2 regions of the Streptomyces sp. NPDC006430 genome follow, and region 2 is predicted to be linked to the other one. Evidence: riboswitches for the same ligand, from Rfam matches in the RefSeq annotation. Region 2 holds a riboswitch; the other holds the start of a gene.
What was found. Region 2 has a riboswitch for S-adenosylmethionine ahead of thrC (threonine synthase). Riboswitches for the same ligand answer to the same signal wherever they lie in the genome.
Positions count from the first base shown of each region.

Region 1: it holds a riboswitch for S-adenosylmethionine, as region 2 does, so the genes downstream of both, ABZZ20_RS12270 (aminotransferase class V-fold PLP-dependent enzyme) here and thrC (threonine synthase) in region 2, are expected to answer to the same signal.

Region 1 covers NZ_JBEXQA010000006.1:206,474-221,472, forward strand. Annotated here, with positions in the region: gene ABZZ20_RS12255 (Rieske 2Fe-2S domain-containing protein) at 1-145, shown strand, start outside; gene ABZZ20_RS12260 (cytochrome bc complex cytochrome b subunit) at 142-1,767, shown strand; gene trpD (anthranilate phosphoribosyltransferase) at 1,917-3,008, shown strand; SAM riboswitch class IV at 3,148-3,264, shown strand; gene ABZZ20_RS12270 (aminotransferase class V-fold PLP-dependent enzyme) at 3,481-4,923, shown strand; gene ABZZ20_RS12275 (Lrp/AsnC ligand binding domain-containing protein) at 5,397-5,678, opposite strand; gene ABZZ20_RS12280 (rhomboid family intramembrane serine protease) at 5,675-6,409, opposite strand; gene ABZZ20_RS12285 (hypothetical protein) at 6,525-6,764, shown strand; gene ABZZ20_RS12290 (NYN domain-containing protein) at 6,805-8,169, shown strand; gene ABZZ20_RS12295 (NlpC/P60 family protein) at 8,423-9,448, shown strand; gene ABZZ20_RS12300 (NlpC/P60 family protein) at 9,680-10,723, shown strand; gene ABZZ20_RS12305 (hypothetical protein) at 10,749-11,891, shown strand; gene ABZZ20_RS12310 (glycosyltransferase family 4 protein) at 12,036-13,178, shown strand; gene ABZZ20_RS12315 (GMC oxidoreductase) at 13,334-14,950, shown strand; gene ABZZ20_RS12320 (long-chain fatty acid--CoA ligase) at 14,973-14,999, opposite strand, start outside.
Region 2 covers NZ_JBEXQA010000011.1:126,660-141,658, reverse strand. Annotated here, with positions in the region: gene ABZZ20_RS18600 (extracellular solute-binding protein) at 1-523, shown strand, start outside; gene ABZZ20_RS18595 (DUF3263 domain-containing protein) at 604-840, shown strand; gene otsB (trehalose-phosphatase) at 895-1,743, shown strand; gene ABZZ20_RS18585 (trehalose-6-phosphate synthase) at 1,823-3,274, opposite strand; gene ABZZ20_RS18580 (glucosyl-3-phosphoglycerate synthase) at 3,442-4,455, opposite strand; SAM riboswitch class I at 4,653-4,802, shown strand; gene thrC (threonine synthase) at 4,820-6,094, shown strand; gene ABZZ20_RS18570 (MoaD/ThiS family protein) at 6,187-6,462, shown strand; gene ABZZ20_RS18565 (cold-shock protein) at 6,874-7,077, shown strand; gene groL (chaperonin GroEL) at 7,400-9,019, shown strand; gene ABZZ20_RS18555 (helix-turn-helix domain-containing protein) at 9,179-9,514, opposite strand; gene ABZZ20_RS18550 (phosphoribosylanthranilate isomerase) at 9,902-10,501, shown strand; gene ABZZ20_RS18545 (protease inhibitor I9 family protein) at 10,592-10,927, opposite strand; gene ABZZ20_RS18540 (S8 family peptidase) at 11,302-12,489, shown strand; gene ABZZ20_RS18535 (PQQ-binding-like beta-propeller repeat protein) at 12,603-14,000, shown strand; gene ABZZ20_RS18530 (DUF397 domain-containing protein) at 14,060-14,320, opposite strand; gene ABZZ20_RS18525 (helix-turn-helix transcriptional regulator) at 14,304-14,999, opposite strand, start outside.

The DNA of each region.
Region 1 (14,999 bases), on a different contig from region 2:
CCTCTCCGACGGCGCCCGTGTCATCTTCGGCCCGGCTGGCCACGCGCTTCCGCAGCTGCGGATCGGCGTGAATGGCGAAGGCTTCCTCGAGGCGCTCGGCGACTTCGAAGAGCCCGTCGGTCCTGCATTCTGGGAGCGCGGATGAGCACTGCCACCGATTCGAAGCGCAAAGCGCCGGCCGGCGAACGCGTAGCCGACTGGGCGGACGGCCGCCTGGGCATCTACAGCCTGGCCAAGTCCAACATGCGCAAGATCTTCCCGGACCACTGGTCCTTCATGCTCGGTGAGATCTGCCTCTACAGCTTCATCATCATCATCCTCACGGGTGTGTACCTGACGCTGTTCTTCCACCCGAGCATGAACGAAGTCGAGTACCACGGCTCGTACGTGCCGATGCAGGGCGTCCTGATGTCCGAGGCGTTCGCCTCGACGTTGAACATCAGCTTCGAGGTCCGTGGCGGTCTGCTCATCCGGCAGATCCACCACTGGGCGGCCCTGATCTTCGTTGCGGGCATGGTCGTGCACATGATGCGCGTCTTCTTCACCGGCGCGTTCCGCAAGCCGCGCGAGGTCAACTGGATCTTCGGCTTCCTGCTGCTGGTCCTCGGCATGTTCACCGGTTTCACCGGTTACTCCCTGCCGGACGACCTGCTCTCGGGCACCGGTGTCCGCTTCATGGAGGGCGCGATCCTGTCCGTGCCGATCGTCGGCACGTACATCTCGTTCTTCCTCTTCGGCGGCGAGTTCCCCGGCGGCGACTTCGTCGCACGGTTCTACTCGATCCACATCCTGCTGCTGCCCGGCATCATGATGGGCCTGCTGGTGGCCCACCTGATCCTGGTCTTCTACCACAAGCACACCCAGTTCGCGGGTCCCGGCAAGACGAACAACAACGTCGTCGGCATGCCGCTGCTGCCGGTCTACATGGCCAAGGCCGGAGGCTTCTTCTTCCTGGTCTTCGGTGTCATCGCGGCCATCGCGGCGATCGCCTCGATCAACCCGATCTGGGCGCTCGGCCCGTACCGCCCGGACCACGTGTCCACCGGTGCGCAGCCCGACTGGTACATGGGTATGCCGGAAGGCCTGATCCGTGCCATGCCGGGCTGGGAGATCAACCTGTGGGGCCACACGCTCGTGCTGGGCGTGTTCATCCCGCTGCTGCTCTTCCCGCTGGTGCTGGGCGCGATCGCCGTCTGGCCGTTCATCGAGTCCTGGGTCACCGGGGACAAGCGCGAGCACCACATCCTGGACCGCCCGCGCAACGTCCCGACCCGTACGGCCTTCGGTGTCGCCTGGATCGCGGAGTACATCGTGCTGCTGATCGGCGGTGGAAACGACATGTTCGCGCAGTACTTCCACCTCTCGATCAACAACATCACGTGGTTCGTCCGGATCGGCTTCTTCGCCGTACCGGTCCTCGCCTTCATCGTCACCAAGCGCATCTGCCTCGGCCTGCAGCGCCGGGACCACGACAAGGTGCTGCACGGTCGCGAGACCGGCATCATCAAGCGCCTGCCGCACGGTGAGTTCATCGAGGTCCACGAGCCGCTGTCGCAGGGCCAGCTCCACACGCTCACCGCGCACGAGCAGTACAAGCCGATCGAGATCGGCCCGACGGTCGACGAGAACGGTGTCGAGCGCAAGGTCGGCCGCATGGAGAAGCTCCGCGCGAAGCTCAGCAAGGGCCTCTACGCGGAGAACAACCAGATTCCGAAGCCCACGGTGGAGGAGTACAAGGAGATCCAGAGCGGCCACGGCCACCACTGATCCCGCTTGAGGGACTGATTTCGGTCAGTCCTGGTGTCGCCACGGCGAGAGCCCCGTCCAGCGTCTGGACGGGGCTCTTTGCCGTCCCGGCGGGCTGGATAGGGTGGAGTCCTCAGTGCTGTGCTTGCCGACGGATCCAGGAGCAGACCATGAGCGGTCAGAGTCCGGCTGACGCCGGTGGGGTGCCGGCCATCCCCCAGACTCCGCCCGGGGGTGCCCCCACCTGGCCGGGCGTCCTCGACGCCCTGCTGACCGGCCACGACCTGCGCGCCGACGAGACCGCCTGGGCCATGGACCGGATCATGCGGGGAGAAGCCACCGACGCCCAGATCGCCGGCTTCGCGGTGGCGCTGCGCGCCAAGGGGGAGACGGTCGCGGAGATCAACGGCCTCGTGCGGTCCATGTACGAGCACGCCAACCTGATCGAGGTACCCGGCCGGACGGTGGACATCGTCGGCACCGGCGGCGACGGGGCCAAAACGGTGAACATCTCGACGATGTCATCGGTCGTGGTGGCCGGCACCGGTGCCAAGGTGGTCAAGCACGGCAACCGGGCCGCCTCCTCCGCGAGCGGGTCCTCGGACGTGCTGGAGAAGCTCGGCGTCAACCTGGACCTGACCCCGACGCGGGTGGTGGAGGTCGCCGAGGAAGCCGGGATCACCTTCTGCTTCGCGGTCAAGTTCCACCCGGCGCTGCGGTACGTGGCCGCCGCCCGCAGGGAACTGGGGATCCGGACCACCTTCAACTTCCTCGGCCCGTTGACCAATCCGGCGCGGGTGCGAGCCCAGGCGACCGGTGTGGCCGACGCCCGGGTGGCCCCCATCGTGGCGGGCGTCCTCGCGGAGCGGGGCTCCTCGGCGCTGGTGTTCCGTGGGGACGACGGCCTGGACGAGCTCACCACGACGGCCACGTCCCGGGTCTGGTGGGTCCGTGACGGCCGGGTGGAGGAGCTTCCCTTCGACCCGCGCGACGTCGGCATCCCCCTGGTCGACGTCGCGGAGCTGCGCGGCGCGGACGCCTCGTACAACGCGGACGTCGCCCGACGCCTGCTGGCCGGTGAGACCGGCCCGGTCCGCGACGCGGTGCTACTGAACTCGGCGGCGGCCCTGGTGGCCCTGGACCCGGGCACCGGCTCCCTGGAGGAGCAGCTCCGCGCGGGTATCGCCCGCGCGGCGGAGGCGATCGACTCGGGTGCGGCCAGGGCCGCACTGGACCGGTGGGTGGCGGCGAGCAACGCGTAACGCGGCGGCGGTCGCGGGTCCCGGGGGGCGTGCCGCCCGGGTGCGGCCGGCGGCCCCTGATCGTTTTCGGACAAGGTTCCGGTCCAGCATGCGGACCGGGGCCTTGTGCGTGAGGGATCTTGTGGCAGGATGCTGATCAGGTCACGAGTGACAGCGTTTCGGCCCCGGCTTGCTGTCCGGCAACCCTCCTTCCGTGGCGGGGTGCCCCGGGTGATGACCAGGTCGTAGGCACAAAGGCCTACGGCAAGCGCGGATCCCTCGAAACCAGGGGTCCTGGTCTCTCGAGGAGTTCTTTCCGTGAGCAAGCGAATGCGATAGGGCGAAGCCGCCCCTTCTTCACCCTCCGCACGGCCGCGAGCCGTCCGTGCGTCGAGGCAATCCCCGTACCCCTGCACGCGTGCGTCCGTGCACCTGCACACCCCCGTACGGGTCATCCGAAGCCATTCAGCCTGTCCTGCCGGGAGATGCCGCCATGTCCACGTACCCGAACGCCGTCGTCACCGCCGTCGCGACCGCCCCCGTCGACCCCGCCCGTGCCGAGCCGCTGCCGGTCCTGGGCCGGGACGTCACCGTTCCGCTCGTCACCGGCGGCGAAGTGACCTACGCGGCCCTCGACTACGCGGCCAGCGCCCCGGCCCTGCAGCGGGTCTGGGACGACATCGCCGCGTACGCCCCCTATTACGGCAGCGTGCACCGCGGCGCCGGCTACCTCTCTCAGCTCTCCACCGACCTGTTCGAGCAGAGCCGGGCCACCGTGGCCGAGTTCCTCGACTGTCGTCCCGCAGATCAGGTGATCTTCACCCGGTCCACCACCGACTCCCTGAACCTGCTCGCCGCCGTACTCCCCGCCGACTGCCAGGTGTTCGTCTTCGAGACCGAGCACCACGCCTCGCTGCTGCCGTGGGGCGATGCACAGGTCACGTACCTCGACGCGCCGCGGACCCCGGCCCAGGCCGTCGAGACCCTGGAGCGGGCGCTGGCCGACCGTGCGGCGTCAAATGAAGAGGGCCACGGCCCGGCCCTGGTCTGCGTCACCGGCGCGTCCAACGTCACCGGCGAGCTGTGGCCGGTGAAGGAACTCGCAGCCGCCGCACACGCGCACGGCGCCCGGATCGTCCTGGACGCCGCCCAGTTGGCCCCGCACCACCCCGTCTCCGTGCAGGAACTGGACGTGGACTGGGTGGCCTTCTCGGGCCACAAGCTGTACGCGCCGTTCGGCTCGGGCGTACTGGCCGGCCGCGCGGACTGGCTCCAGCAGGCGGAGCCCTACCTGGCCGGCGGCGGCGCCTCCCGTACCGTCGCCCGCCGCGAGGACGGCGGCGTCGACGTCGAGTGGCACACCACGGCGGCCCGCCACGAGGCCGGTTCGCCGAACGTCATCGGCGTGTACTCGATCGCCTCCGCCTGCCGGGCCCTGAACGAGGCCGGGTTCCCGCACCTCGTCGCCCGCGAGCGGCACCTCATCGCGAAGGTCCGCGAGGGCCTGGCGGAGGTCCCGGCGGTCCGGATCCTCTCCCTCTTCGGGGACGACGCCCCACGGGTCGGCGTCATCTCCTTCGTGGTGGACGGCTGGAACAGCTCGCACTTCGCCGCCGCGCTGTCCGCCGAGTACGGGATCGGGGTCCGCGACGGCCTGTTCTGCGCCCACCCGCTGGTCCGCACCCTGCTGGGCAGCGAGCCGCAGGAGCCGGGCGCCTGCGGTGCGCCCGAGACGGCGCCGGGGGAGCGAAGCGAGGTGGGGGTCCCCCCGGCCGAAGGCTGGGGGAGGTCGCTGAACGCGATCCGCGTCAGCTTCGGCGCGGGCACCCCCGACGAGCACGTCGAGCGGTTCGTCCGCGCGGTGCGGGAACTCGTCGCCGACGGCGCCAAGTGGCAGTACCGCACGGAGGAAGGCCGCTGCGTCCCCGCGGTGTGACAGCGTACGGACCATGACGTACTGGGATCCGACGCCGACCGTCCGGGGCGCCGGGAACGGACCACTGCCCGCTCCGGACGGCAGTACGTGGGTGCCCGACCCGGCCCGGGTCGGCTGGTGGAACACCCGCCCCGACCGGTGGGAGGAGCGCAACTGGCGCAACGTGCCGGGCCCGTTCTACGGTGCGGGGACCGACAGCTGCTGGACGGGCCGGCTGATCGCCCCCGCCAACGTGCTCTACGACGACGAGTGGGGCCAGGAGTTCGTCTACCGCCGGCCCCGCGACGCCGCGGAGACCCTGGCGGTGCTGGGTGCCGCCGCCCAGGACCCGATGGTCGGATGCGCCTGCGACGGCGACCTGCACTGGACCTGGGAGCTGGTCCGGGACTGGTGGCGCGACCGGGGCCGGGTCCGCGAGTGGGCCGTGGCGCTCGACCGCACATGGTCGGTGTCCGAACGGGCCGGCCTGGGCGCTACGCGTCGAGGCCGATCGCGAAGGCTGCTTCCAGGTCGTGCTGGGAGTAGGTGCGGAACGCCACGTGGGTGTCCGTCGCCTCCACGCCCGGGATCTTGCTGATGCGGCCCGGGATGATGTCCGCCAGGTTCTCGTGGCGGGTCACGCGCACCAGGGCGATCAGGTCGTACGTCCCCGTGACGGAGTAGACCTCACTGACGTTCTCCAGCGCGGCGATGGACTCGGCGATCTCGGGGATGCGGTCCACGCTGGTCTTGATGAGCACGATCGCGGTGATCACGGTTGGCTGTCTCCCTCGGTGGCCGTCGCTGGTCGCCTCACTCTAGTCGTACGCCGATAGCGCACCCACGCGTAGACGAAGCCGAGCGAGAAGCCCACCAGGTGGGCCAGGTAGGCGACCCCCGGGCCGCTTCCGGCGCGGTGCGCCGCGACCCACTGGAGGGCGAACCAGAACAGCAGCACGATCCAGGCGGGTAACCGCAGCGGCAGGAAGAAAAGGAACGGGAACAGGCTGGTCACCCGCGCGCGCGGGAAGAGGCACAGGAAGGCTCCCAGCACCGCCGAGATCGCGCCCGACGCGCCGACGAGCGTCTGGTCCGAGGAGGCGTTGGCCGCCGCGTACGCCGCCAGGGCGAGGTAACCCGTACAGACGTAGAAGGACAGGAATTCCGGTCGGCCCATCCGCTCCTGCGTCATCACCCCGAAGACGTAGAGGAAGAGCATGTTGCCGAGCAGGTGGAGCCAGCTGCCGTGCACGAACAGGGCGGTGAGCGGGGTCAGCAGCGCCCGCCCGGACCCCGTGAGGAGTTCGTCCGGCACGACGCCCCAGCGTCGGAAGTACGCGGTCCCCGTCTCCAGCAGGCGGTCGCCCGTCCCGTACGACGGATTCAGCCCCGAGGTCGGGCCGAGCAGGAACACCACGCAGCAGCCCGCGATCAGCGCGTGGACGACCAACGGGCCCCGAGCGGCCTCCCTGAGGGCCTGCCACCTTACGATCATGCGATCGAGCATGACCCAAGCGGGCCCACCCGGGACACCGGCAGGCCGTAGGGTTACGTGCTGCGGTCCGCCGATTGACGCGGACGGCGGCTTTAATTGAATCAGCTACGAAGGAGAGAGCGGCCTGATGACGGTTCCCCTGCCGACCGACACCACTCGGTGGCGCTGCACGCTGTGCGGCAACCTCACGCGCTTCGACGTCACCCGTTCGTCGAAGGTCGTGGAGTACGTCCACCTGGATCTTGCCGGGGAGCCCAAGGTCGAGGAGCGGCAGGTGGTCAGTGAGACCATCGAGTCGGTCCGCTGCCGCTGGTGCAACGCGGTGGACCAGATCGAGCTCGTGGACAGGCCGGGCGCGGACTCCTGACGGAGCCGTGCCCACAGGTAGATCACGGTAGGGGTGACGGATTGTGGAGCCAGCAAGCGGCGCTGAGCCGGCCGACGCGGCCGGCGACGCCGCCGAGGTGCTCGACCGCCCGCTGCCGGAAGGCGTGCGGCGCCGGGTCGTCGCGCTCGTCTCGGACGCCTTCGGCGGACTGACGGTCGCGGACCTCCCGGCGCAGCTGCGCCAGTACGCCCGCTTCACCCCGACGCGGCGCGCCAAGTTCGCGGGCAACGCCATGGCCGCGGCCGTGGAGAGCGACGCCGTCTTCCGGGGCCGTGTCGCCGAGAAGCTGCGCGAGGCCCAAGCGGAACTGGCCGGTGCGCTGGAGACCGGTGCGCCGCCGGCCGCCGCGGACCCGTTGGACGTGGCCGCAGCCGCGTACGTGCTGCGGCCGGTCGGCTGGGTGAAGCTGGTGGCCGCCGCCGGCGAGGAGGCGCAGCGTGCCGACGCCGAGCGGGTCGACGAGGAGACCCGGCGCGAACTGGATCGGCTCCGCGAGGAACTGGCCCAGGCACGTGACCTGCAGCGCCTCGGCGGCGAGCAGGTGCGGACCGAGTTGGATGCGGCGCGCAAGGAAGCGGAATCGCTTCAGCGCAAGCTGCGCAGTGCTTTGAGCGATGTGAAGCGCGGCGAGGCGGCCCTGCGGAAGGTCACCGCCGAGATCGACGGGGTCCGCGGCGAGGCGGCCGCGCAGGTGGCCGCCGCCGAGAGCGAGACCCGGCGGCTCAAGTCCCGTCTGGCGGAGGTCGAGGCGGCCCTGGAGACCTCCCGGCGGGCCACGCGCGAGGGCCGCAGCATCGAGGACATGCGGCTGCGCCTGCTGCTGGACACCGTCCTCGACGCGGCCCAGGGGCTGCGTCGCGAGTTGGCGCTGCCGCCGGTGTCGACGCGACCGGCCGACACCGTGGACGCGGTGGAGCCGGGCCGGATGACCCCCAAGGACATCGCTGCGCGCGCCCTGTCGGAGACCGATCCGGCGCTGCTGGACCAGCTGTTGGCGCTGCCTCAGGCCCATCTGGTGGTCGACGGCTACAACGTGACCAAGACCGGGTACCCGACGATGCCGCTGGAGAAGCAGCGGCTGCGGCTGCTGGGCGGGCTGTCGATGCTGGCCGCGCAGACCGGGGCGGAGATGACCTGCGTCTTCGACGGTGCGGAACTGGCGGCCCCGGTGCTGCTCGCCCCGCCGCGCGGGGTGCGGGTGCTGTTCTCCAAGCCCGGTGTGACGGCCGACGAGCTGATCCGCCAGCTGGTCCGTGCGGAACCGCCCGGCCGGCCGGTGGTCGTGGTCTCCACGGACCGCGAGGTGGCCGACGGGGTGGCGAAGGCTGGTGCCCGCCCCGTTGCGTCCGCATTGTTGCTAAAGCGGCTTTCGCGTGTTTCGTAACTCCTCGACGTAATGCCCGATTTGGCATGGGCGATAGGGAACGTACCGTCAAGTGCCCTGCACGGAGCGTGGGCTGTAGGTAAAGAACCTGGTCGGGGAGCGAGTTTTTTCCCGGCAGGATTTGAACTGATCACAGAGAGGTCACTAGGGTCACCTCAAACCTTCGTGCGGTAGATCACTCATTCGGGGTGACAGCGAAGGTGTCGCCGAGTTGCGTTCTTTCGGCGGCTAGAGGAAGAAGGAGCTCGCCTTCGTGGCGTCCCACCGTCGACCCAAGCAGCCGACCCGCACTCGCGTGACCGTGCTCACCGCCACGGCCGCCGCGGCCGTCGCCCTCTCCGCACACGGCGCCTCCGCCGCTCCGGCCCAGCCGAGCAAGGACGAGGTCAAGGCCAAGGTCGACACCCTCTACGAAGAGGCGGAACAGGCCACCGAGAAGTTCAACGGGGCCAAGCAGCGCCAGGAAACGCTGGAGAAGGAGATAGGCCAGCTCCAGGACGCGGTCGCCCGCGGCCAGGACGAGCTCAACCAGCTGCGCACCACGCTGGGTTCGATGGCGAGCGCCCAGTACCGCACCGGCGGCATGGACCAGTCCGTCGCCCTCTTCCTCTCGGGTGACCCGGAGACCTACCTCGACAAGGCCTCCACCCTGGAGCAGTTGAGCGGCAAGCAGGTTGAAGCGGTCCAGAAGATCCAGGCCAAGCAGCGCGCGCTCGCGCAGCAGCGCCAGGAAGCCGCCGGCAAGCTCGCGGACCTCGACGCCACCCGCAAGGAGCTCGGCGAGAAGAAGAAGGCCTCGCAGGACAAGCTCGCCGAGGCCCAGGCCCTCCTCAACACGCTGACCGCGCAGGAGCGCGCGGCCCTCAAGGACGAGGACACCCGCGCCAGCCGCAGCGCGAGCGACCGCGCCGACCTCGGCGCCGTCAAGGCTTCGGGTCGCGCCGGCGCCGCCCTGGAGGCCGCCAAGACCAAGCTGGGCAGCGCGTACGTCTCCGGTGCCACGGGCCCGAGCGCGTTCGACTGCTCGGGGCTGACCCAGTGGGCCTACAAGCAGGCCGGCGTCAGCATCTCGCGCACCACCTTCACCCAGATCAACGACGGCACCCGCATCGGCCAGAGCCAGCTCCAGCCGGGCGACCTGGTGTTCTTCTACTCGGACCTGCACCACGTCGGCCTGTACGCGGGCAACGGCATGGTGCTGCACGCCTCCAACCCGCGCGGCGGCGTCAAGTACGAGGCCATGGGGAACATGCCGTTCCAGTTCGGTGTCCGCGTCTGACGCCTCCCGGATGCGCCGCACACCGCCCATCCGGGCGAATTGTGCGGCCCCGCTGTGACCGCACGCCCCGCCGATGACCTGCGTCTGAGGCGGGGCGTCACCGTGTGTACCCTCCGACGGTCGTTGGCCGGTGCGTGCTCGCGCGGCTACTGTCTGCCAGCGCGGAACCCGGCACACGGCCGTCCACGGTGGGCGGACCCGGTCCCGCGCAGCGGAAGGGAGCGGTTCCACGTGGCGTCCCATCGCCGGACCGGGCTCGGCGGTCCCGACCGGAACATCAAGGTCACCGTCCTCGCCGTCGCCGCGGCCACCGCCGTGGCAGCCCTGACGGGCGCCTCCGCGAGTGCGGCCCCGACCCTGACGCAGGAGCCGCCCGCCGGCTCCCGCGCCCAGGTCGACCGGCTCTTCGAGGAGGCCGAACTGGCCACCGAGCGTTACAACAGGGCGGGCGAGCGGGCCGACAAGCTCCGCGCCGAGGTCGACCGGGCCCAAGACGCACTGGCCCGCGGACAGGACCGCATCAACACCATGCGCGGCCTCCTCGGCGCCTTCGCCGGAGCCCAGTACCGCTCCGGTGGCATCGACCCCGCCGTCGAGCTGATGCTCTCGGAGGACCCGGACGAGTACCTCGACAAGGCGTCCACGCTCGACCGGTTGACCGGCAGCCAGGCCCGTCGGCTCGACGAACTCCGCAAGGAACAGCGTCGACTGGCCCGTCATCGCCACGAGGCCTCGCAGAAGCTCGCCGAACTCGACGCCGTACGCGCCGACGTGGCCCGCCAGAAGCGTGCGGTCACGGCGAAGCTCGCCGCGGCCCGGCGGATCCTGAACGCCATGCCCTCGCAGGAGCGGGCCGACTACGAGCGGGCCTCGCGCTCCGGCGGCCGACCCGAAGGGCTGCCCGCCCCCTCCTCGCTCGGCTCTTCCTCGGCCCGCGCCGCGACCGCCGTGATGGCGGCCCGGGCCGCTGTGGGCCGTCCGTACGTCTGGGGCTCCACGGGACCGGCCGGGTTCGACTGCTCCGGGCTGATGGTGTGGTCCTACCGACAGGCGGGCGTCTCCCTGCCGCGCACCTCGCAGGCCCAGCGGTACGCGGGCCGGCAGGTACCGCTCTCGCAGGCGCGGCCGGGCGATCTGGTCACGTACCGCTCGGACGCCAGCCACGTCGGCATGTACGTCGGCAACGGCCAGGTGGTGCACGCCCCGTACCCGGGGGCGCGGGTGCGCTACGACCCGGTCGGGATGATGCCGGTGTCCTCGGTGACCCGCCCCTGACGCAGACCGTGCGTACGATCGTCGGATGTCCCCGGTCCGCCCGCTCCGCCCGCTCCTCCTGCGCGTCCTGCCGCTCCTGCTGAGCGCGCTGCTCGCGGGGTGTGCGGCGCCCGCGGCACAGGACGGCGGCGAGCAGGACGTCCGGCGGGCCGTCGCCGCGTGGTCCCGCACGCCGCCCGCGCAGCTCGCCGACGTGCCGCTGGAGGACTGGACGTACGAGGTCTCCTCGGTCCGGCGCAGCGGCGCGGCGGCCACCGTCCGGGCGGAACTGCGCTACCGGCTCACCGGCTACGACGGGGCCCCGGCCGGCTCCGCCCGCGAGGTCCGGCTGAGCCGGGACGGCGGACGGTGGCGGGTCACCGGGGACCGGGCCGCGCCGGGTGCGCCGCCCCAGCTGTGGGACCAGGGTCCGGTGACGGTCGTCCGCGGGGCCCACTGCCTGGTGCTGGGCGTCGGACAGACCTCCCGGACGCTGTCCGCGGTCGCGGAGGAGGCCGACCGGGCGGTGCCCGCCGCGAGCGCCGCCCGCCCGGGACCGTGGGCGGGCCGGGTGGTGGTCGTGGTCCCCGCCTCCCTGGAGCGGATGGCGGAACTGCTGGGCCGGCCGGCCGCCGCGTACCGGGGCATGGGCGCCGTCACCACCGGTCGGGCGGGCGCCGCGCCGGCCCCCGCCGACCGGGTCGTCGTCAACCCGCAGGGATGGGCCGAGCTCAGCGCGGCGGGCCGCGGCATCGTCCTGACCCACGAGGTCACCCATGTGGCCACCCGCGCCGTGACCACCGACCGCACCCCGCTGTGGCTCTCGGAGGGCTTCGCGGACTGGGCTGCCTACCGCGGCGGAGCCACCACCCGGCAACAGGCCGCGCCGACGCTGGGCCGGGCGGTCCGCCGTGGTGAGCTGCCGGGCGGGCTGCCCGCGGACGGGGACTTCGCCTTCGGCGGCGACCAGGAGGCGCTGGCCCGCTCCTACGAGGGTGCCTGGCTGGCCTGCCGGCTGATCGCGCAGCAGTGGGGCGACGCCGCCCTGGTGCGGCTCTACGAGCACGCGGGACGCGATCCGCTCCCCGTCGCCCTGCGGGACGTCCTGGGGGTGGACGAGCCCGCCCTGACGCGGGCGTGGCAGGACTCCCTGCGCGCCGACCTGGGCGGGCCCGCGCCGGCGCCGTAGCGGCGGGACGGTGTGCGGGATGGCGTGCTGGATGGCGTGCGGGAGGGCGTGCGGCGCCGGCGCGCCGGTCGCCGTAGCTGCTGGCCCAGGGAGCGGGGCACGGGGCTCCGGGCCGGCGGACGGGTCCGGTACTGTCGGCAGGCGATGCACAAGACGCTGATCGTGACCAATGACTTCCCGCCGCGACCGGGCGGCATCCAGGCCTTCCTGCACAACATGGCACTGCGGCTGGATCCCGACCGGATCGTCGTCTACGCCTCCACCTGGAAGAACAGCGCGGAGGGCCGCGAGGCCACCGCGGCCTTCGATGCCGAGCAGCCGTTCCCGGTGGTGCGCGACCGTACGACGATGCTGCTGCCGACCCCGCGGGTGACCCGCCGGGCGGTCGGGCTGCTGCGCGAACACGGCTGCGAGTCGGTGTGGTTCGGGGCGGCGGCCCCGCTGGGGCTGATGGGTCCGGCGCTGCGCGGGGCCGGGGCGAAGCGGATCGTGGCGACCACCCACGGGCACGAGGCGGGCTGGGCGCAGCTGCCGGCCGCGCGGCAGCTGCTGCGCCGGATAGGCGAGGGCACCGACACGCTGACCTACCTCGGGGAGTACACGCGCTCGCGGATCGCCTCGGCGCTGACGGACCAGGCGGCGGCGCGGATGGTGCAACTCCCGCCGGGGGTGGACGAGAAGACCTTCCACCCGGAGTCGGGCGGCGAGGAGATCCGGGCCCGGCTGGGGCTGTCGGACCGGCCGGTGGTCGTGTGCGTCTCTCGGTTGGTTCCCCGCAAGGGGCAGGACACCCTGATCGAGGCCATGCCGAAGGTCCTGGCCACGGTCCCGGACGCGGTGCTGCTGGTCGTGGGCGGGGGTCCGTACGAGGCGGACCTGCGGGAGCTGGCCGTCTCCACGGGCGTCGCGGACTCGGTGGTCTTCACGGGAGCGGTCCCGTGGGCCGAGCTGCCCGCCCATTACGGCGCCGGCGACGTCTTCGCGATGCCGTGCCGGACCCGGCGCGGCGGGTTGGACGTGGAGGGCCTCGGCATCGTCTACCTGGAGGCCTCGGCGACGGGCCTGCCGGTGGTCGCGGGCGACTCGGGCGGGGCCCCGGACGCGGTACTGGAGGGCGAGACGGGCTGGGTGGTCCGGGGCGGCGTGCCCGAGGACGCGGCGGACCGCGTGATCGCCCTGCTCCAGGACCCGGAACTGCGCCGCCGCATGGGCGAGCGGGGCCGTGCATGGGTCGAGGAGAAGTGGCGCTGGGACCTGCTGGCCGACCGCCTGCGCGAGCTGCTCTGAGGGTCACCGGCGGTCGGCCCGGCGGGCGTCCCGCGGGGCCGGCGAGGGGCGAATCCCGGGGGAGCGGGGTGATCGTCCGCCATGCCTGACTGTTCCTCAGATGTCTGTCAATACCGCTTCTGGGTGGACGGCCAGATTCCGCCCATGATGCGGCCATGACACCTCAACTGACGCGCCGTCACTTCCTGGGCATCGGCGCCCTCCAGACCGCCGCGGCCCTCGGCTTCACCCGTATCGGGCTGCAGTCGGCGGCAGCCGCCGAACCCCCCGCCGCGCAGTACGCCCCCGCCATCGTGGTGGGCTCCGGCTACGGCTCGGCCGTCGCCGCCCTCCGGCTCGGGCAGGCCGGCGTACGGACCGTCGTCCTCGAAATGGGACGGCTGTGGAACACCCCCGGTCCGGACGGGAAGGTCTTCCCCTCCACCTCCGCCCCCGACCAGCGCTCCATGTGGTTCCGCACCCGCACCGAGGCCCCGCTCGCCCAGTTCCTCTGGCTCGACGTGGTCAACCGGGACATCAGCCCCTACCCCGGGGTCCTCGACCGCGTGAACTACGGCGACATGTCCGTGTACGTGGGGCGCGGTGTCGGCGGCGGATCCCTCGTCAACGGCGGCATGGCACCGACCCCGCGCAAGTCCTACTTCCGCGAGGTGCTGCCCCGCGTCGACGCCGACGAGATGTACGGCACCTACTACCCCCGTGCCCGCGCCGTGCTCGGGGTGGGCGACATCGACCCGGCGTGGTTCGAGTCCACGGAGTGGTACCGCTTCGCCCGGATCTCCCGCAAGCACGCGCAGAACACCGGCCTGAAGACCGTCTTCGTGCCCAACGTCTACGACTTCGACCACATGAAGCGCGAGGCCGCCGGCACCGCCACCCGCTCCGCCCTCGCCGGCGAGGTCATCTACGGCAACAACCACGGCAAGAAGAGCGTCGACAAGACCTACCTCGCGGCCGCGATCGGCACCGGCAACGTCACCATCGAGACCCTGCAGCGCGTGGTCGGCGTACGCCAGGACCCGGCGGGCGGCTACGTCCTCACCGTGCGCACCAGCGACCTCACCGGACGGGTGACGCAGGTCCGCGAACTCGGCTGCAAGCAGCTGTTCCTGGGGGCGGGGAGCCTCGGCACCACCGAGATCCTGCTCAGGGCCAGGGAAACCGGGACCCTGCCCGCGCTCAGCGAGGAGGTCGGGCTCGGCTGGGGCCACAACGGCAACGTCATGACCGCCCGGGCCAACCACCTCTGGGACACCGTCGGCGCCAACCAGTCCACCATGCCCGCCCTCGGCATCGACGACTGGGACAACGCAGCGAACCCGGTCTTCGCCGAGATCGCCCCGCTGCCGATGGGCTTCGAGCACTGGATCTCGATGTACCTGGCGATCACCAAGAATCCCGAACGCGGGCACTTCACGTACGACGCGGCCACCGACTCGGCGCGGCTCAACTGGCGCCGCGACCAGAACACCCCGTCGGTCAATGCCGCGAAGAACCTCTTCGACCGGATCAACTGCAAGAACTTCACGATGTACCGGTACGACCTGTTCGGCGGCAACAGGGCCTTCGCCGACAACTTCACGTACCACCCGCTGGGCGGCTGCGTCCTCGGCGACGCGACCGACGACTTCGGCCGCGCCAAGGGCTACCGGGGGCTGTACGTCGTCGACGGCTCCCTGATCCCCGGATCGCTCGGAGTGAACCCGTTCGTGACCATCACCGCGCTCGCCGAGCGGAACATGGCGCGAATCCTCGCCGAGGACCCGCACTAGCCCCGCCCGGCCCAGCGGTCGGTCAGCCGCGGTAGAGCGCCTCGATCTC
Region 2 (14,999 bases):
GCCGGCCAAGACGGACCGTCAGACCGCCTTCGACGCCTTCGTACGGGGCGAGGTCGGCATGCTCAACGGCCACCCCACGCTGCTGAAGCAGGCGGGGGAGAAGGGCGTGAAGTTCGGCATGGTGGCCATGCCGACGGCGGACGGGACCGACCACTCGACGATGGGCGTCGCGGACTGGGTGATGGCGTTCAAGAACGGGCACCGTACGGAGTCCGGGAAGTTCCTGGACTACCTGTACGAGGCCAAGAACGTGACGACCTTCACCAACAAGTACGACCTGCTGCCGGTCACCACCAGCGGCTACCGGGCGATGGAGTCCGCCACCGGAGGTGCGGCCCCGCAGCTGAAGACGTTCCTCCAGGCCCTGCCGAACGCGCGGCTGTACCCGGTCGGCAAGAAGTCCTGGGCCGGGGTGAGCGAGGACGTCAAACAGAAGATCGGCAAGAGCGTGCAGCCGGGCGGGCAGCCGGCGAAGGTCCTGGAGGACATCGCGGCGGCGGCGCGCACGGCGGACGCCCACTGAGCGGACGCCCACCGGGCGGTCGACCACCGGGCGGACGTGCGCGCCCGGTGGCTGTCGGCGCCCGGCGTTAATCTGGCCGTATGACGGACGACGGGCGGCTGACGGCTACCGAGGCCGCGGTGCTCTCGTACGAGGGACGCACCTGGCCCGGGCCCGGGGCCAAGGAGCGGGCCATACGGGAAGGGCTGGGGATGACCCCCGTCCGCTACTACCAGCTGCTCAACGCGCTCATGGACGATCCGCGGGCGCTGGCCCACGCGCCGGGCACCGTCAACCGGCTCCGCCGCATCCGCGAGGCACAGCGGGCCCGGCGCTGACCGCCGGCGTCGGCGCCGTAGCCGTCGTCCGGCAGGGCCGTTAGGGTCGTGCGTATGGGGAGCCATCCGCACAGCCTGCCGATGCCCGTCACAGCCGCTGGACGGGAGGGACTCGAAGCCCTCCTGCGCATACCCGGCCGCAGCGTGGTCGCCCTCGACTTCGACGGCACCCTCGCCGAGATCGTCCCGGACCCGGACCAGGCGCGGGCCCACCCGGCGGCCGTCGGAGCGCTGGCCGCCCTGGCTCCGCAAGTCGCCTCGATCGCCGTCATCACCGGCCGGCCCGCGGGCGTCGCGGTCCGCTACGGGGGCTTCGCCGGGGTCCCCGGTCTGGAACACCTGGTGGTCCTTGGCCACTACGGAGCCGAACGGTGGGACGCCGTGAGCGGCATCGTGACCGCGCCGGCCGAGCACCCGGGGGTCGCCGCCGTACGGGCCGAACTGCCCGGGTTCCTGGACTCCATCGGCGCCTGGCGCGGCACGTGGATCGAGGAGAAGGGCCGGGCGCTGGCCGTCCACACCCGGCGCGCCGAGGACCCGGAAGCGGCCTTCGCCGCGCTGCGCGAGCCGCTGGGCGAGCTGGCGGCGCGCCACGGGCTGATGGTGGAGCCGGGGCGGGCCGTCCTGGAGCTGCGGCCCCCGGGCACGGACAAGGGCGTCGCCCTGACCGAGTACCTGGCGGAGACGGGCGCCGAGGCCGTCCTGTACGCCGGGGACGACCTCGGAGACCTCGCCGCCTACGCGGCCGTCGAGAAACTGCGCACGGACGGCCTTCCGGGCCTCCTGGTGTGCAGCGGCTCCGCGGAGGTTCCCGAACTCGCCTCCCGCGCCGATCTCGTCCTGTCCGGCCCGGGCGAGGTCGTCGCCTTCCTGGCGGACCTCGCCGGGGCGATCCGCGGCTGACGCGCCACCGCACGGGGGCCGGGGCCGGGTCCGGTCCGCGGCCGGAGCCGTCTCCGCTCGGCGGCGGTGGCAGCGGCGGTCACGCCTCGGCGAGGGCCGCGAGCTGGGCCGTGAACCACTGCGTCGGCGGGAGGGCCGTGGCCGCCGCGGCCAGCCGCTTCGTGCGCTCGCTCCGCTCGTTCGCCGGCATGGACAGGGCCACGTGCAGGGCCTCCGCCGTCTGCGTCACGTCGTACGGGCTCACCGTCAACGCGTCCTCGCGCAGTTCCTCGTACGCGCCCGCACCCGTCGAGAGCACCAGCGCGCAGCCCGCGTCGGAGACCACCGGGATCTCCTTCGCCACCAGGTTCATCCCGTCCCGCACCGGGTTCACTAGGGCCACGTCCGCCAGCCGGTACGCCGCCAGGGAGCGCGCGAAGTCGTCCTTCACCGACACCAGCACCGGCTGCCAGTCCTGCGTGCCGAACTCCGCGTTGATCTCCTCCGCCAGTTCGGACACCGCCTCCGTGTACGACCGGTACACCGCCAGGTCCTGCCGGGAGGGGTAGGCCGAGGCCAGGTGGACCACCCGCTCGCGCCACTCGGGATGCGTGGTGAGCAGTTCCCGGTAGGCCAGCAGCCCGCGCATGATGTTCTTCGACAGCTCGGTCCGGTCCACCCGGACGATCGACTTGCGGTCCCCGACCTCCGCCCGCAGCACCGCCAACCGGTCGTTCACCTCCGGCCGGTGCGCCAGGGCCCGCAGCTCGTCCCCGTCCACGCCCAGCGGGTACACCGACACGTCCGTGCGCCGGTGGTGCACCGGGCCCGCCGGGACCTTCTCGATGAACTGCTCACCCGTGTCCGACGGGGAGAGCGGCTGGGCCACGCCCCGCTGGTCGTCCATACGGGCACAGGCCATGAAGCTGTTCGCCCACGCCCAGGTGTGGAAGCCCACGACGTCCGCCCCGAGCATCCCCCACATCAGCTGGGACCGGATGTCGGTGGGGAGCATGTCCAGGAACTCGTGTGACGCCCACGGGGTGTGCGTGAAGTGGCTGATCTTCAGGTCCGGGCGCAGTTCCCGCAGCTCACCGGGGACCAGTGCCAGGTGGTAGTCCTGCACCAGCACCGCCGCGCCCTCGGCCGCTTCCTCGGCCAGGGCCACCGCGAAGGCGTGGTTGTAGGCGACGTAGGACTTCCATTGCTGACGGAACCGGGCGTCGAAGACCGGCTCGCGCGGGATGTCGTACAGGTGGTGGTGCGTGAACCAGAGCACCGAGTTCGCGATGCCGTTGTACGCGTCGTCGTACGTCGTGGGATCGATGTCCAGCATGCGGACGCCAGGCTCGGCGACGCCCCGGCGCACCGCCTCCCGGTCCGCGTCCGAGAGCGCCGCGCAGATCCACAGCGCCTCCGGCTGCTGTGCCAGAGCGGCGGAGAGTCCGGAGACGAGACCGCCCCCGCCGCGCCGGGCGGTGAGGGCGCCGTCGGCGTCGAGGGCGTAGGAGAGCGGGCCGCGGTTCGCTGCAACGAGTACCTGGGAAGCCATGCCGCGAACCTAGCCCGGCCCGCTTCCGCTCAAACGTCCTACCCCGGCCACCTCCTCCCGGCCACTTCCCCCGGCCACCCGTCCGGTTCGTGAGGTTCCGCCGGGAAGTGCCGCCGGGAGGTGCCGCCGTCGGACCCGGCCGGGCGACAAGGCCGACCGGGCGGCCGTCACGCCACGCGGCGCCCCGCGTACTCCTCGATCTCGACCATCGGCGGTCGCTCCTCCGTGTCCACGGGGTACGTCCGGTACACGAACCCGTCCCGCCCGCGCTCGAACTGCGTCAGCTCCGGCCGTACGTGGGGGTACCCCCGGCGGTAGCTGGGGGAGTGCCCGCGCGAGAGCCGCAGCTGCGCCGTCCGGTAGATCGCTGCGGCCATCCGGCCCAGTGCCTGGCCGTCCTGGTGGCGGTGGAGCCGTACGCCGACGTCCACCTGGGCCAGCGCGTCCAGTCCGACGGTGTGCAGCGCGTCGACCAGCAGGCCGAGCTCGACGCCGTACCCGACGGGGAAGGGCAGGCGTTCCAGCAGCGAGCGGCGCACGGCGTACTCGCCGCCCAGCGGCTGCACGAAACCGGCCAGTTGCGGCCAGTGGAGATTGAGGAGCGGGCGGGCGACGAGCTCGGTGACCCTGCCGCCCTGGCCGGGGGGCCGGCCCGGGCTCCCGGCGGGGGGCCCGTCGAATTCCGCGCCGAGCGGACGGTCGTACATCGCCTTGACGAACTGCAGGTCCGGGTCGGTCAGCAGCGGGCCGACGATCCCGGACACGAAGACGGAGGAGAAGTCACGCAGGTCCGCGTCGATGAAGCAGACGATGTCTGCGGTGGTCTCCAGCAGCGAGCGCCACAGCACCTCGCCCTTGCCGGGCAGGGCCGGGATCCGCGGCAGGATCTCGTCGCGGTGCACGACGCGGGCTCCGGCCTTTGCGGCCACCTCGGCCGTCCGGTCGGTGGAGCCGGAGTCGACCACCACTAGTTCGTCGACCAGCGGGACCGGCAGCCCCTCGATCAGATCGCGCCGGATCACTTCGACGATGGCGCCGACCGTCTCCTCCTCGTCGAGTGCGGGCAGCACGACGGAGACCGTGGTGCCTGCCGCACGTTTCGCGGAAAGCAGCTGGTCGAGCGGTCGGTCGGCCGCGGACCAGGAGCGTTCCGCGAACCAGCGCTCCACCTCTTCCAGCACGTTCAGCACTCCCTGATTCCTCGGCGTTCCCCGGCGGTTCCGGCCGAAAACTGATCCATCTCGCGGTTCGGACGGCTGTCTCAACCGCGCAGGCCTTCGGTTACAGTCTTGAACAACGCGAACGACCACCGCATGCCGGGGGTCCTCGCGCACAAACGCCCGGACGCGCCCGAGAGCGCGCGACCCCGGTGCCATACCGCTCATCCAGAGGGGCAGAGGGACACGGCCCGTTGAAGCCCCGGCAACCCTCCAGTCGGTTCTCGCGCTTGCTTGCAGCAGCGAGGTCCCCGGCTAGGGAAGGTGCCAATTCCGTCTCATGGCGAAGTGCGCCATGAGGAAGATGAGGAGAAAGGGCCTCGCCATCATGGCTGCACAGACTGTTGCCACCTCTGTCGATCTCGGACCTGCCACCGGCCTTTCGTGTCGCGAGTGCGGTACCCGCTTCGAGCTCGGCCCCATCTTCGCCTGCGTCGAGTGCTTCGGACCGCTGGAAGTCGCCTACGACCTCCCCACCGGTGACCCCGAAGCCCTGCGCGCCGCGATCGAGGCCGGTCCGAACAACATCTGGCGCTACGCCCCCCTGCTGCCCGTCCCCGCGGACGTGGCCTCCAAGCCCAGCCTGAACCCCGGCTTCACCAAGCTCGTCGACGCCGCGAACCTGGCCAAGGAGCTGGGCGTCACCGGCAAGCTGTACGTCAAGGACGACTCCGGCAACCCGACGCACTCCTTCAAGGACCGCGTCGTGGCCATCGCCGTCGAGGCCGCCCGCGCCTTCGGCTTCACCACCCTGTCCTGCTCCTCGACCGGCAACCTGGCCGGCGCGGTCGGCGCCGCGGCCGCCCGGGCCGGCTTCCGCTCCTGCGTCTTCATCCCGCACGACCTGGAGCAGGGCAAGGTCGTCATGGCCGGTGTGTACGGCGGTGACCTGGTCGGCATCGAGGGCAACTACGACGACGTCAACCGCTTCTGCTCCGAGCTCATCGGCGACCCGCTGGGCGAGGGCTGGGGCTTCGTCAACGTCAACCTGCGCCCCTACTACGGCGAGGGTTCCAAGACGCTGGCGTACGAGATCTGCGAGCAGCTCGGCTGGCAGCTGCCCGACCAGATCGTCATCCCGATCGCGTCCGGCTCGCAGCTGACGAAGATCGACAAGGGTCTGCAGGAGCTGATCAAGCTCGGCCTCGTCGAGGACAAGCCGTACAAGATCTTCGGCGCCCAGGCCGAGGGCTGCTCCCCGGTGTCGACCGCCTTCAAGGCCGGCCACGACGTGGTCCGCCCGCAGAAGCCGAACACCATCGCCAAGTCGCTCGCCATCGGCAACCCGGCCGACGGTCCGTACGTCCTGGACATCGCGCGCCGCACCGGCGGCTACGTCGAGGACGTGACCGACGAGCAGGTCGTCGAGGCCATCAAGATCCTCGCGCAGACCGAGGGCATCTTCGCCGAGACCGCTGGTGGCGTGACCGTCGGCGTGACCAAGAAGCTCATCGAGAACGGGCAGCTCGACCCGACGCTGACCACGGTGGTCCTGAACACCGGTGACGGCCTCAAGACCCTGGAGGCGGTGGCCGCCGACAGCGGGCAGACCGCCACCATCCGCCCGAGCCTGGACGCGTTCCGCGCCGCCGGCCTGGCTTAGGGAGTACCCGGCGGATCATGGCCAGACTCGGCCATGATCCGCCGGACACTCCCTCAACCCGCCCCCCTGCACACCGGAAAGGCAGTAGCGCCATGAGCGTCAACGTCCGCATCCCCACCATCCTGCGCACCTACACCGGCGGCGCCGCCGAGGTTCCTGCCGAGGGCGCGACCCTGGCCGAGGTCATCGAGTCCCTGGAGCGGAGCCACCCGGGTATCGCCGCCCGCGTCCTGGACGACCAGGGCAAGCTGCGCCGCTTCGTGAACGTCTACGTCAACGACGACGACGTGCGCTTCGAGGGCGGTCTGGACGCGGTGACGCCGGACGGCGCCGGTGTCTCGATCATTCCCGCCGTCGCCGGGGGCTGACCGGGCGCGCGGTGCCGGCTGCCGCTGACACGCGAAAGCTCTGAATTGCCCCCTCCGCTAAAAGTGGAGGGGGCAATTCTGCTTGGTTGGGCGCGGTAAGGTTGGGGAAGTCCCCTCCGCTGTACTTGCCCGCCGCATATGAGCGGGTCGCGTGAGGGTTGACATTGAGTCAACATGCAGGCGCGGTATGGGGCTTTGGCGAGATATGCCGGGTCCGAGTTGCCCGGGAATATTCCAAATTTTCACTCTATTTCAATGTATCCCCGTGTCCGGATTTCTCGTCGGATTGACCTGTTGCAGACAGCAGTCGTGCAGATACATTCAGCCCCGGTCGAGGCGTTCCGGCGCAAGTTCTGACCCGGGACCGCGAAGTGCGGTCCTGCGCAAGGGCCAGTAATAGGGGAGTTAGGCATGGCTCAGGGCACCGTCAAGTGGTTCAACGCGGAGAAGGGCTACGGCTTCATCGCGGTCGACGGTGGTGCGGATGTGTTCGTCCACTACAGCGCCATCCAGATGGACGGTTACCGCACCCTTGAAGAGGGTCAGCGGGTCGAGTTCGAGATCTCGCAGGGCCAGAAGGGTCCGCAGGCGGACATGGTCAAGCTCGCCGTCTAGTCCCGGCGCGATCGACCACCGACGCATACGCACGAAGGGCCCACATCCCCGACCGGGATGTGGGCCCTTCGTGCTGCCGGCCGGGTGTTGCCCCGAGCCGCTTGCACTCGCGGGGGTCGAGTGCTAATCATTGGCGTTAGCACTCTCCTGGTGAGAGTGCTACTACACAGGACCGGGTCGGTGAGGCCCGCAGGGTCCGGCGGGAAGGAACCGCCGGGCACGCAGGCCGTCCGTCGCGGGCGCGGGCGCGGTCCGGAGCAATCCAACCCTCCCCTCGCGCCGGTGGCGCAGGGGGAACCCCAGTCCTGGAGGACCACTTCAGATGGCCAAGATCATTGCGTTCGACGAGGAGGCCCGGCGCGGTCTCGAGCGCGGGATGAACCAGCTCGCTGACGCCGTCAAGGTCACCCTTGGCCCCAAGGGTCGCAACGTCGTCCTTGAGAAGAAGTGGGGCGCCCCCACGATCACCAACGATGGCGTCTCCATCGCCAAGGAGATCGAGCTCGAGGACCCGTACGAGAAGATCGGCGCCGAGCTGGTCAAGGAAGTCGCCAAGAAGACGGACGACGTCGCGGGCGACGGTACGACCACCGCCACCGTGCTCGCCCAGGCGCTCGTCCGCGAGGGCCTGCGCAACGTGGCGGCCGGCGCCAACCCGATGGCCCTCAAGCGTGGCATCGAGAAGGCCGTCGAGGCCGTCTCCGGCGCCCTGCTGGAGCAGGCGAAGGATGTCGAGACCAAGGAGCAGATCGCTTCCACGGCCTCCATCTCCGCCGCTGACACCCAGATCGGCGAGCTCATCGCCGAGGCCATGGACAAGGTCGGCAAGGAAGGCGTCATCACCGTCGAGGAGTCCCAGACCTTCGGTCTGGAGCTGGAACTCACCGAGGGCATGCGCTTCGACAAGGGCTACATCTCGGCGTACTTCGCCACCGACATGGAGCGTATGGAGGCGTCGCTCGACGACCCGTACATCCTGATCGTCAACTCCAAGATCGGCAACGTGAAGGACCTCCTTCCGCTGCTCGAAAAGGTCATGCAGTCCGGCAAGCCGCTGCTGATCATCGCCGAGGACGTCGAGGGCGAGGCCCTGTCGACCCTGGTCGTCAACAAGATCCGCGGCACCTTCAAGTCCGTCGCCGTCAAGGCCCCGGGCTTCGGCGACCGCCGCAAGGCCATGCTCGGCGACATCGCCATCCTCACGGGCGGCACGGTCATCTCCGAGGAGGTCGGCCTCAAGCTGGAGAACGCCGGCCTGGACCTGCTCGGCCGCGCCCGCAAGGTCGTCATCACCAAGGACGAGACCACCATCGTCGACGGTGCCGGTGACAGTGACCAGGTTCAGGGTCGCGTCAACCAGATCCGCGCCGAGATCGAGAACTCCGACTCGGACTACGACCGCGAGAAGCTCCAGGAGCGCCTCGCGAAGCTGGCCGGCGGCGTGGCCGTCATCAAGGCCGGTGCCGCGACCGAGGTGGAGCTCAAGGAGCGCAAGCACCGCATCGAGGACGCCGTTCGCAACGCGAAGGCGGCCGTCGAGGAGGGCATCGTCGCCGGTGGTGGCGTGGCCCTGCTCCAGGCCTCCGCGGTCTTCGAGAAGCTCGACCTGTCGGGTGACGAGGCGACCGGCGCCAACGCCGTGAAGCTCGCCCTGGAGGCCCCGCTCAAGCAGATCGCCGTCAACGGTGGTCTTGAGGGTGGCGTCGTCGTGGAGAAGGTCCGCAACCTGACCGTCGGCTGGGGCCTGAACGCCGCGACCGGCGAGTACGTCGACATGATCGCCGAGGGCATCATCGACCCGGCGAAGGTGACCCGCTCTGCCCTGCAGAACGCGGCCTCCATCGCGGCGCTGTTCCTCACCACCGAGGCCGTCATCGCCGACAAGCCGGAGAAGGCCGCCGCCGCTCCGGGCGGCATGCCGGGCGGTGACATGGACTTCTGATCGGCCCCCGGCTCCGGCCTCTGGTTGATCGGCTGTTCTCGAACGAGGGCGGCACCCCCCGCGGGGGGTGCCGCCCTCGGGCGTTTCGGACGCCTTCAGAAACCCGAGCTGTCGATGTCGAAGCCGAAGGGGTCCGGGACGGGCAGGGGCACGCCGACTTCAGGCGGCAGGGCGCGCGACGAAGGTGACCTCTTCCCGGTCCTCGCTCAGCGCGATGTTCAGCGACGCGTCGAGGGCGTGTGCCAGGCGGCGCAGCAGGGGCAGGGTGGGCACTGCATCCGCCCCCTCCACGCGGGAGATCTTCGCCTGGGTGAGGCCGGCCCTCTCGGCCAGCTCGGCCTGGGACAGCCCCAGGGCCTTGCGCCGGTCGTACACGGCCTTGGCGAAGGCCATCGCGAGGCGGATCTCAGCCCGCTCGGCCTCGACCTCGTCCGACTCGACGTACGCGCGTGCGGCCTTCTTCTCCCGAGCCAGCTTCCAGCGGGCGTGGTTCATGAGGCGTCCCCTTCCTCGCCGCGGCCATATGTCATGTGGGCCGGTCCGTGGGAGCCGCGGCCGGACGTTGATCCGAGTGGCGACCCCGTCAAGCGTGGGCCGCAGCTCGTACACCCCATCCCTGAGCGGCCGAGCGAAGGGCATCGGGGTCCGGGCGGCATGGACCGCGAGCAGCTCCGCGTACTCCTCGACCTTTCGGTACTGCTTGTCCGGTAGCAGTTCCAGCCGGCTCCGCACTTCAGGCTCTAGCTCGATCACGTGCAGATCGTTCATGCCGCGCAACATATTATGTCGTCAACGACATAATATGCTGCGGCGGCGGATTGCACCTCATCCGGTGGGGGACGTCCGTGCGGTTGACGAGGCGCGTTTGGTTGACTGGGCGGTATGAGCGCTCTCTTCGTCAAGATCTGCGGGTTGCGGACCGAGCGGGACGTCGATGCCGCCGTGGCCGCCGGGGCCGATGCCGTCGGGTTCGTCTTCGCCGCCGGGAGCCCCCGGACGATCGACGCCGCCACGGCGCGGGGCCTGGCCGCGCGGGTGCCCGCCGGGGTGCTGACCGTCGGGGTGTTCCGCGGGCAGCCGGTCGAGGAGGTCAGGAGGTTGGCCGAGGAGAGCGGCGTACGGGGAGTGCAGCTGCACGGCGAAGAGGGCCCCGAGTACTACGAGGCGCTGCGCGCCGAGGCCCGCACCCTGCTGCGGGCCACCGCCCGGCACGTCGAGCGCTGCGGGGAGTACGGCGAGGACCTGCTGCTCATCGACGCCCCCGACCCCGGCTCCGGCAAGCCCTGGAACTGGGCCTCGCAGGAGTTCACCGCCCCCCGCGGCCACTGGCTGCTGGCCGGCGGGCTCACTGCGGGGAACGTACGGGAGGCCGTGGAGACCACCGGCGCCTGGGGCGTGGACGTCTCCAGCGGTGTCGAGAGCGCACGCGGTGTGAAGTCCCCGGACCTCATCCGGGCGTTCATCGAGACGGCCCGCGGGTAGTCCGGGTAGCCGCGACGGGCAGCCCCGACGGGTAGCCCCGACGGGTAGCCCCGACGGGTAGCCCCGACGGGTAGCCCCGACGGGACGCGGCTAGAAGCTGCCCATCGCGGACGCGGTGCCGTCCTCCTCGATGGACTCCACGCCCGGTAGTGCCTGGAGGGCCGCGACCTGTGCGGGGGTGAGCCGGGCGGCGAAGCCGTGCAGGGTCTTGTGGAAGACGTGCACCGGTCTGGCCCCGACCATGTCCGCCACCTCGGCCGGGTCGAGGCCCTCGTGGACGGTGACGATGTACGTGGGGTGATCGACCGAGGCCGTGGGGGGCACGGGTGCGCGCACGGCGGCGCCGGCTGCGGATACGGGCAGGGCGGTGACGGCGGCCAGGACGGCGACGGCCACAGGCAGGGCTCGGCTCAGGCGGATGCGCATGGGCCGAGGCCATCACGCGCGGCGGGAGCCGTCAACGACGTGCGCGGGTGTGGCGGGGGCACGGGGAGCACACGCGCCGTGCGCTCCCCGGTTCGGCGGCGGCCCGTAAGGGTGATCTCGTCGGTGACCGCCGGCCCCCGGGCGCGGCGAGGGGAGGGCACGGGCTCAACGCAGGAGGTCAACCCCTTTCTGCACCGTGTCGGACACGCCGTACGGACGGGACCGCCGGGTGATCGGCCAGGCGGGGGGAGGCGGTTCAAGCCGTGCTGCGGCGGCATCCGATGGAAGGGGAGGCCGCACCCGCAGACCCACTCGTCGCCATGGGGGCGGCTCACTCGTGCCGACCTTCCCCACCCCGCCAGGGAGCCCCTCTCATGCGCCTGATGACCCGTCTGGCCACTGCCGTCCTCCTCACCGTGACCCCGGTCGTGGCCGGTACGGCCTCCGCCGCCGGCCCGGAGCCGACCCCGGCCCCGGCCCCCCTGCACACGTCCGCGAACGCGGTCCCCGGCCAGTACATCGTGACCTTGGAGAAGGGCCAGGACGCGGCGAAGGTCGCACAGCAGCTGGGCTTGAAGCCGTCGTTCGTCTACACCTCGGCGATGAACGGCTTCGCGGTCCCGTTGACCCCGCTCCAGCTGACGATCGTGCGCAACAGCCTGGGCGTGAAGTCGGTCGAGGAGGACGCCGCGGTGCAGTCCGTGCCGGTGCCGTCCTCCGGGAGCGGGCTGCGGGCGCCGGCCTCGTCGTGGGGCCTGGACCGGATCGACCAGAAGGCTCTGCCGCTCGACGGCAACTTCACCACCGAGGGCAACGGCGCCGGGGTGACCGCGTACATCCTCGACACCGGCATCGACTACGCCCATGACGAGTTCGGCGGGCGCGCCACCTTCGGCTACGACGCCATCGGCGACGGCAGGAACGGCCTGGACTGCCAGGGTCACGGCACGCACGTCGCGGGCACGGTCGCCGGCAAGACGTACGGGGTCGCGCGCAAGGCGAACCTGGTCAGCGTCCGCGTCCTCGGCTGCGACGGCAAGGGCACGTGGTCGGGGATCATCGCGGGCATGGACTGGGTGGCGAAGAACGCCAAGCAGCCGGCCATCTTGAACGGCTCCCTGGGCGGGGACAAGGCGGACGCGGTCAACAACGCGGCCACCGCCCTGTCCGATGCGGGCGTCCTGCCGGTGATCGCGGCGGGCAACTCCGCGAAGGACGCCTGCCTGGTCTCACCCGCGTCCGCCGCGCGCGTGCTGACGGTCGCGGCGAGCAACCAGTGGGACGAGGAGACCTCCTTCTCCAACTACGGCACGTGCGTCTCGCTCTACGCACCCGGGCAGGCCGTCGTCTCCGCGAAGCTGGGCGGCGGCAGCGTGGCCCTCGACGGTACGTCGATGGCCGCGCCGCACGTCGCCGGTGTCGCCGCCCTCTACAAGGCGGCCCACCCGACGGCGGACCCGGCGGAGATCAACGAGTTCATCGCCAGCGAGTCCACCAAGGACGTCATGACCAGCGTCAGCAAGGGCAGCCCCAACCAGCTGCTCTTCACCGGCGGTCTCTGACCGCCACCGGGTCCTGACGGACTCGGCCCAGGCCCAGGCCCGTGCGCTGAGGTCCGCGCACGGGCTGCCGCAGGCGCCGCCCCATCGCGGATAGGCTGCAGGTCGGGGGGATCATGGACACGCCACTGCCGCTCGTGAAGCGGCTCGGGGACCACGTTCGGCTTGCCGCGGCCTGCGCGTTTACCGCCGTCGCGGTGCTGTACGCCGTCCTGTGCATCAAGTTGACCGTCGCGGACATGTCCGATGTCGTGTGCAGCTCCGGCGGCTGCCCGCGCGGGCTGGGCCCGCTGGTGCTGTGGGCGCTGGTCGCGGGGCTCGCCGCGGGCGGCCTGTGGTGGTCGGCCGTGCAGGGCCGCGGGTACCGCTCCACCGTCGGTTGGGTCGTGGCCGTCGCTGTTGCGCTCGTCGCCCTGTGGCCCGGCTGGCTCGGATTCTCGTGGCTGCGCGGCCCGCACATGGACCTCTTCTCGTACCAGGTCCCGGACGGCCCGGGCGCGGACAAGCCGCTCGGCTCCTGGGCGGGGGACCCGGACTCGGGGTTCGTGATCCGGGCCCGCGCGGACGCCGTGACCGGCTACAACGGCGAGGGCCGCCACGGCTGGGGCTTCCCCGCCCCGGCCGGCGGCGCGGTGTGCGCGATGAGCAGGGGCACCCCCTCCGGCACCGGCCTGCTCACCGTGACCAGCGCGGAGAGCACGTGCGGCAACCGCCTGGTGGCGGTGGACATCACGTCCGGCAAGCAGCGCTGGACCAAGGACATCCCGAAACTCGTGGGCAAGCCGTCCGCGGGAGGCTCCCTGGTCGTGACCGCGACCGCGGACGCCGTACTCGCCCACGACCTGGCCACCGGTGCCGAGCTGTGGCGCTCCCCGCTGCCCGCCGGCGCAGCTGCTTCGGAGGTCGCCGCCGGCCCCGACCGGGTCCTGCTCCTCGCCCGGACCGGCAAGAGCGTCGAGCTGGTCGCGTTCGACGCCCGCACCGGTGCCCTCGCCTGGCGGTTCCCGATGCCGGTCGGGTACGAGCCCCCGCGCATCGTGTCGGCCTCCCCGGCCGCCGCCGTCGGTGACGGGCGCCTCCTGGTGTTCGACGACGGGGGCCGCCCGCGTCCCGAGTCGCAGGCACCGTACGTCCCTACCGCGGACGCCACGGCGTGGCTGGTCGCCGGCGACGTGCTGTACGCGGCGGTCCCGGAACGGGAGGAGCGGGAGGTCCTGGCGGCGTTCTCCCTGAAGGACGGCCGCCACTTGTGGACCCGCACGTTCGACCACGACTGGCGGATCCGCGCCCTGGCCGCCGACCGGACCGGCCGGATCGCCGTGGTCACGGAGGGCGCGTACACCCACCTCTGGCACCTCGACCCGCACACCGGAAAGCCGGGTGGCGAGTCGACGGTCCTGCGAGACCTTCCACTGGGCGAGTCGTTCGCCCTCTACGGTCGGACGTTCGTCAACCTCGACGACAACGGCCGACTCCCGCCGATTTTCGACATCGACCCGGTCCTGGGCTGGTGAGTCACGTCGCGAAGCAGCCAGTTGGGCGCTACCTCCAAGCCCGGTCCTTCAGGACCGGGTCAAGTTGACAGGGCGGTGACGAACGCGGCCCAGGCCGGGGCGTTGAAGACGAGGTGCGGGCCGTCCGGGACCTTGGAGTCCCGGACGGGCACGACACCGGTGTGCCCGTCGCAGACTTCGAGGCAGCTGCCGCCGCTAGCGTCGCTGTGGGTGGACTTCCGCCAGGTGGCCATCTCCAGGCAGTCGCCGCCGGTGCCATCGCTGTAACTCGACTTGTGCCAGGTGGCCGCCGACAGGTCGTATTCAGGCGTGCTGGTCATGTTCGTAATCCTCCGCCACCGACTCGATCAGGGCCAGGGACTTACGCGGCGAGAGCGCATTGGCCGTGAGGAGATCGTAGGTCAGGGTGTGCCGGGCAACAGTGGCAGGATCGTCCAGCAGCACTCCTATCGCGTTGCCTTGGACGTATGCGAGTGGAGGGGCGTCCTCGAAGGTCATCAGCTTCAGGGTGCCTCCCATGGAGGAATGTGCGCCTGCGCTGAACGGCAGTACCTGCACGAAGATCCGGCGTGTACGGATCAGGGCGGCGATGTGACGCAAGGCTTCTGCCATCACCGCCCTACTGCCAACGATTCTCCGGAGGACAGCTTCGTCAAGCACGCACCACAACAGGGGTGTTGTTGGATCGGACAGCAGCTTGGCGCGGTCCAGCCGGTTCGTGACCAGCTCGGTGATGAGTTCCTCTACGGCCGTCGGTTGGTACGCGAGAAAGACCTCGCGCGCGTACGCCTCCGTCTGGAGCATCCCCGGCAGCGCCAGGGGCGCATACTCACGGATCGTCTTTGCTTCCGCTTCTGCCTCTGCGGCCTCAGCGAAGTGGTTCGGGTACTTCGACTTGGCCAAGGCCCCGCAGTTGCGGACGAAGAAGCCGTTGGTGTTGAGGATGTCGTCTATCTGTCGCGCGAACTCGATGTGCATCCTGCGCGTGCCCGCCTCCAG